Regions from separate parts of the Dechloromonas denitrificans genome, predicted to be linked through region 2. Evidence: predicted binding sites of a transcription regulator. Region 2 holds the regulator's gene; the other holds the start of a gene.
What was found. The regulator LexA, encoded in region 2, represses DNA repair genes until DNA is damaged. The targets are predictions, from matches to a motif close to ACTGTATNTANATACAGT.
Positions count from the first base shown of each region.

Region 1 (3,410 bases), 1.7 Mb from region 2:
GCCCTGGCGGGCCCGGCTGTGCATCGGCAGGTGAGTCAGCTTCGCATCGTCGATGTAAACCTCGCCGCCATCAGCCGGCACCAGACCGACAATCATGTAGAAACAGGTTGTCTTGCCGGCACCATTCGGCCCGAGCAAACCAACGACCTCTCCACTTTTGACCTCAAAAGACACATCCTCAACCACCGTGCGCGATTTGTAGCGCTTCTTCAGGTTGTGGGCAGCCAGCGTGGAAATCTTCTTGTCCGTCATTCTTCGGCTCCGCGCATCACTCGGCGTATGGCGTCGCCGGAAAAACCTCGATATTGCAAAAATCGCATCTGTTTGCCGCGCTCTTCAGCCGATTGCGGCAACTGCTTGAACTTTCTCGCCCAAACCTGACGACAACGCTCGGTCTCGTCCCCTGCTTCCGGCAAGGCGGCTGCAATTTCATCGTCGCTCACGCCGGTCTGGCGCAATTCCTGGCGCAACCGGGCGTTGCCGTAACGTCCGGCCCGGGCAACGACGCGCTGAGTGGCAAAACGGGAATCCGAGAGCAGGCGCTCCGTCTGCAGTCTTTCGAGGACAGCATCGAGCTGTTCCTCGGATTCTGCCTGCGCGGCGAGTTTGGTCTTCAACTCCGCCCGGCTGTGATCACGCCGGGTCAGAAGTCGAAGAGCCGCAACACGCAGCGCAACAACCGGATCAGGCATCAGCCTTGGCAGCCTTGACCGGCTTGATGACGTTGGTACTGGCTGCCTCACGAATGCCGGCTTCGATTTCCTGGGCAATTTCGGGGTTGGCACGCAGGAACTCGCGAGCGTTGTCCTTGCCCTGGCCGATTTTTTCGCCTTTATAGGCGTACCAAGCACCGGATTTGTCGACCAGCTTGTGGGCGACGCCCATTTCGACAATTTCGCCCTGACGGGAAATGCCTTCGCCGTACAGGATGTCGAAAATGGCTTCGCGGAAAGGCGGGGAAACCTTGTTCTTGACGACCTTGACCTTGGTTTCGCTGCCGATCACTTCATCGCCCTTCTTGATGCCGCCGATACGGCGGATGTCGAGGCGGACGGAAGCGTAGAACTTGAGGGCATTGCCGCCGGTGGTGGTTTCCGGCGAACCGAACATGACGCCGATCTTCATCCGGATCTGGTTGATGAAGATGACCAGCGTGTTGGTCTTCTTGATATTGGCGGTCAGCTTGCGCAGCGCCTGGGACATCAGGCGGGCGTGCAGGCCGACCATCTGGTCGCCCATCTCGCCTTCGATTTCGGCGCGCGGGGTGAGGGCGGCGACGGAGTCGACGATGATGATGTCGACCGAGCCGGAACGCACCAGCATGTCGGCGATTTCCAGCGCCTGTTCGCCGGTATCCGGCTGCGAGATCAGCAGGTCGCCGACATTGACGCCAAGCTTCTGGGCATATTGCGGATCGAGCGCATGTTCGGCATCGATGAAGGCCGCAGTACCGCCGAGCTTTTGCATTTCGGCAACGACCTGCAGACACAGCGTCGTCTTGCCTGAGGATTCCGGACCGTAGATTTCAACTACACGGCCACGCGGCAGACCGCCAACGCCCAATGCGATGTCCAGACCGAGCGAACCGGTCGAGACAACCTGAATGCCTTCGTCAATTTCAGCATCGCCCATCTTCATGATGGAACCTTTGCCGAACTGCTTTTCGATCTGTTGCAGCGCTGCGGCGAGCGCCTTTGCCTTGTTGTCGTCCATGGGCATACCTCTAGAATTTGACGGAATTATGGCACAGGGGCCAAAGATGGAATAGAAATTGCAGTTACCGGGTTCATGATCACTACCGATAGACACCGCCGACGGTGAATGCGTATGCTCCACACCTTTCGTCGAAGCTTTGCGTATAGCGAGCAGCGCACGACACACAATATACTGTGTATATTTACAGTTATACCGTTGGCGCCCTGCGAATGCAAGTCCGCATTGCTGCCTTGCCATTTCGCCGCCTGCAGATTTTCCGCCAATGACGTATTCACCGCCCCCGCTCGCCCCCCTCGATTATCTTTACACCGACCCGTCGATGATCATCGTCAACAAGCCGCATGGCCTGCTGTCGGTGCCGGGGCGCGGCGAAGCGAAGCAGGATTGCCTGCTGACCCGGGTTCAGCGCGATTTTCCCGATGCGCTGACCGTCCATCGGCTCGACATGCAAACCTCGGGGCTGCTGGTTTTTGCACGCGGGCCGGAAATGCACCGCCGGCTGTCGCGCCAGTTCCAGGACCGCAAGGTGGACAAGCTGTACGTCGCCGTAGTGATCGGCCAGCCGGAAAACAAGAGTGGCGAAATCAACCTGCCGCTGATCGTCGATTGGCCGAACCGGCCGAAGCAGATGGTCGACTTCGAGCTTGGCCGCCCCTCACTGACGCGCTATCGCGTTGTGTCGACCGCCGCAGATGGCCGCAGCAGCCGCGTCGAACTGGAGCCGGTGACCGGCCGTTCGCACCAGTTGCGGGTTCATTTATTGTCGATCGGCCACCCCATTCTCGGTGACGATCTTTACGGCGGGGAAGCTGAATTCATGGCCGACCGCCTGCAATTGCACGCCCGCGATCTGGCGGTCTTTCACCCACTGACCGAAGAGCGCCTGGAATTTCACTGCCCGGTTCCATTCTGAACGCTTCGGGCAAGCGCAACGACAACCCGCATTGACCGTATAATTCCCGCGTTTTCAACCTCTTGCCACGGTCGACCGCGCAAAAATGCTGATTTGGTTCGTCGTCCTTTACCTGCTCGTTTCCATCGGCATCGGCCTGTTTGCGGCAACCCGCGTTCATAGCGCCAAAGACTTTGCCGTCGCCGGACGCCACCTGCCGCTGCCGGTCGTGACCGCAACCGTATTTGCCACCTGGTTTGGTGCCGAAGCTGTCTTCGGCGTTTCCGCCACCTTCGTCAAGGAGGGCTTGCGCGGCGTCGTTGCCGACCCATTCGGCTCGGCCATGTGCCTGATCATCGCCGGCTTCTTTTTCGCCAATAAACTCTACAAGCTGAATATCCTGACGCTCGGCGATTATTTCCGGATGCGTTACAACCGCAGCGTCGAAGTCCTCACCACGCTCTGCATCGTGGCCAGCTATCTCGGCTGGGTGTCGGCCCAGATCAAGGCGCTCGGCCTGGTGTTCAATGTCGTGACCAGCGGCTACATCAGCCAGAGCGCCGGCATGATCCTCGGCGCCGCCATCGTGCTGACCTACACCACCTTCGGCGGCATGCTCTCGGTCGCCATTCTCGATTTCGTCCAGATGGGCGTCATCATGGGCGGCATGCTGTACATCGGCTATATCGTCTCCGGCCTGACCGGCGGCGTCGAATTGGTCATCAATCACGCGTCGACCGCAGGCAAGCTCGATTTCTTTCCGCCGCCCGACCCCTGGCAATGGCTGACCTTTCTCGGCGCC
Region 1 is NZ_CP075187.1:3,411,165-3,414,574, forward strand. Features, by position in the region: gene lptB (LPS export ABC transporter ATP-binding protein) at 1-252, opposite strand, end outside; gene recX (recombination regulator RecX) at 249-692, opposite strand; gene recA (recombinase RecA) at 685-1,713, opposite strand; gene KI614_RS16125 (pseudouridine synthase) at 1,979-2,629, shown strand; gene KI614_RS16130 (sodium:solute symporter family protein) at 2,715-3,410, shown strand, end outside.
Region 1: recA (recombinase RecA) is a predicted target of LexA. The motif match lies at 1,887-1,904, and genes of this name have one in related genera.

Region 2 (3,410 bases):
GAAGGTTTCCTTGAAATAGGTGACGCCGTTGCGCACTTCGTCGAGCACCTTGAGGCGGACCGGGCGCAGCATGCGCGATTGCCATAGGGTCAATACGGCATTGGCCAGCCCGAGATCGTTCTCGGCCTCCTCTTCCGGCGTCATCTGCAGGCGTTCACGCTGATCAAGCAGGCGGGCGATGTCGCGGTGATTGCGAATCAAACTCTGGCGCTGGACTTCGGTTGGATGCGCGGTAAGCACCGGGGCAACCAGTGCGTGGGCGAAGAAATCGGCAATCGCTTCGGGCGAAACTTTCGCGGTCGACAGTGCGTCGAGGGCAAAAATCAGGCTGCCTTCGCGGGGTGGAGAACCGGCCAGGTCATGAGCCCGGCGACGACGGATGTGATGCTCGTCTTCGGCGATGTTGGCCAGTTGCAAAAAATAGCTGAAGGCGCGAACGACGGACTGGGTCGTGTCGCGCGGCAGCGGATCAAGCAGGGCAGCCAGTTCGTCGCGTGCAGCGGGGTCGCCGTTGCGGGCGAAGCGAACGGCCGTCTGGCGGACGCGCTCCACTATTTCAAAGACGGAGTCACCTTCCTGTGTGCGGACCGTATCGCCGAGTACCCGGCCGAGCAGCCGGATGTCGGTCCGCAGAGGTTCGTCCTTGGAGAAGTTGTCTTGGTCGTTGTGGCGTGCGTCCTGGGGCATTAGTGTTTCCTGACGAGAAGTACAGAGGCGTCGGCGATCTTGGCCAGTTGTTCGGCAACCGAGCCGAGAATAAGGGTGGCCAGGCCGCGTTGACCGTGGCGACCAATGACGATCAGGTCGACATTGAGTTCCTTGGCTTTTTCGGAAATGGTTTCGGAGACGCGGCGGTTGCGTGCTTCGAGAATCAGCGCCTCGGCATTGACGCCTTCGGCCTGGGCCATGGCCTTGTCGAGCAGGGTACGTCCGGCCTGGATGATGTTGGCAACGGCGCCTTCAAGGTTGACGACATTGGTCAGCGCGTGGCCGTGCATATTGAGCATCGTTTCATCGGCCACGTGGCTGATGTAGAGCTTGGCATTGCTGGTGCGGGCAATGTGCAGGGCTTCGGCCAGGGCACTGCGCGAGGTTTCGCTGTCGTCAATGGCGACCAGAATGGTTTTGTACATGGCAGTTCTCCAGTTAAGTTTTTGCTTGGCGCATACCTTAGCAAAAGAAAAGCCGGCCGCCAGTTAGGGAAATCCTCAACATGCGGCCTGGATTGGTTCGCAGGGGCTATTTGAGTGCTGCAATGAAACGCTGGCGGGCGCTTTCCAGTTCCGGGAGCGCAGCACGGTCAACCAAGGGGCTGCAGCGTTGGTAGAAATGGTCGAAAGCCGCCAGAACGGTTTTTTTGTCAAGTTTCCCACGGGCTGCGGCAGTGCTTGCCGGTGTGGCGGTGTCGAGTGGTTTGAGCACGGCATAGCGCGGAATGATTCGCTGGCCGCCATTCTCGGATGCTGCGGTCAACGGGCCGGTTTTGACGAAAACCTGGCCGTCGTATTCGAACCGGGAGCCTGTCGCGATATCGTGCAGTTTCATGTTTGTAAGTTCAGGAGCGCTGGGCTGGAAATGGTAGCAGTTTGCCCGGAAGTGGATTCTTTGCTTGCCAAAAAAACGATACTGTACAAAAATACAGCCAATGGATTTTACGGGATCAGGCCATGAAACTTACGCCGCGGCAGCAGGAAATTCTCGATTTCATCAAAAACACGCTTGAGGTTCTTGGCGCACCGCCAACCCGCATGGAGATTTCGACCGCCTTTGGCTTTGCTTCACCTAATGCGGCTGAAGATCACCTCAAGGCGCTGGCCAAAAAAGGGGCTATTACACTGGAGCCAGGCTCGGCTCGCGGCATTCGCCTGATCGAACAACTGGGTTTGCCGCTGATCGGCAGTGTTGCTGCCGGCTCTCCAATCCTTGCTGTCGAGAATGTTCAAGGTCGCTATGCACTCGATGCCCAGCTATTCAGCCCGCGGGCTGATTTTCTGCTCAAGGTGCGTGGCTTGTCGATGATCGACGCCGGGATTTTCGACGGCGACCTGATCGCCGTGCACAAAACGAATCAGGCGCGCGATGGCCAGATTGTCGTTGCCCGTCTCGATGAAGAGGTTACCGTCAAGCGGTTGCAGCGCAAGAACGGCGTGATTGAACTGATCGCAGAAAACCCCGATTACCAGCCAATCATCGTGAATCCCGAAGAAATCGACTTCGCCATCGAAGGCATTGCAGTCGGCTTGATTCGCGGAGCCATCAGCACCCTGTCCTGAACAGGTGGCAGCCGGCCCCGCGTCGTGTTTTGACCGGGGTCAGGCTGCAGTCGAGCCGCGCAATTGAATCAGCTCAACCAGCGTATTGACCGAGCGCAGATAGTGTCGGGTTTTTTCATCCCCGGCTTCAATCACAATGCCGTACTTTTTCTTCAGGCCAAGGACGAGTTCAAGTGCATCGATCGAGTCGAGGCCCAGGCCGTCATCGCCAAAAAGCGAAGTGTCATCCCCGATATCGTCAACAGAGATGTCTTCGAGATTCATCGCTTCAATGATGAATTGCTTGAGTTCAAGGTGCAGGTTGGTCATGGTTCAGTTCAGTTTTTTGCGAAGTTGATGGCCTGAAAAGCCCAGGCGCGCTTCGTTATCTTGATAAATCAGGCGCAGCGTATCGCCGCGCCCACTCCCCAGGCCGGCAGTGACGGCCTCATTTTCGGATACCGGCTGGAAACCGATCCGCAACAGCAAGTCTGGTTTTTCGGCGAAACGTACTTCGCCAACCAGCAAGCCGTTTTCTTCTTTCAGTTCAATGCGTTCGGGGGTGGGGCCGTCGATTTTCTCGACGATCTCGTATTGCCCGATGCGCTGCAGGAACTGTTCCGGAATGATGCCGGGCTTGAGCTTTTCACCAAACATCATTGATTCGCCGCCAAGGCGTCCGACAACGATCTGGCGGCCATCGATGGTCGTCATCGAAACGCGGATATCTTCGAACGCACCGACGCTGACCGGCATGATGCCGAAGAGCTTGTATTTTAGGCTGAACAGTCCATCCTCATGGGCGATCAGGCGAAAACGATGGCCAACCACGTCGACGTCGATGCTGCCGGAGTCTGTCGAAATCTTGCTCAGGCCGACCAGGGTGTCGAAGTAGCCGTTGAATTGACGCAATTCTTCCGGAGTCGGTTCGCGTTCTTTGGTTTTAGCCGTTTTGGCCGGCTCCTGATGGATGCCTGTTTTGGCTTCGAGCATCAGGCGGAGGGCTTCGGCCGAGATTTTGGAGACGGCAAGGTGGGCGCTGGCGGAGTTCGAGAGGACGACAACGCCCAGTTTGTGCTCCGGCAGGATCGCCATCATGCTGTGCGAGTCGGGCAGCGAGCCACCGTGGCTGGCCACCGGGCCGCCACCGGGGACTTC
Region 2 is NZ_CP075187.1:1,627,264-1,630,673, forward strand. Features, by position in the region: gene ppc (phosphoenolpyruvate carboxylase) at 1-687, opposite strand, end outside; gene KI614_RS07535 (universal stress protein) at 687-1,133, opposite strand; gene KI614_RS07540 (hypothetical protein) at 1,240-1,545, opposite strand; gene lexA (transcriptional repressor LexA) at 1,668-2,273, shown strand; gene KI614_RS07550 (phosphopantetheine-binding protein) at 2,313-2,582, opposite strand; gene KI614_RS07555 (serine hydrolase domain-containing protein) at 2,586-3,410, opposite strand, start outside.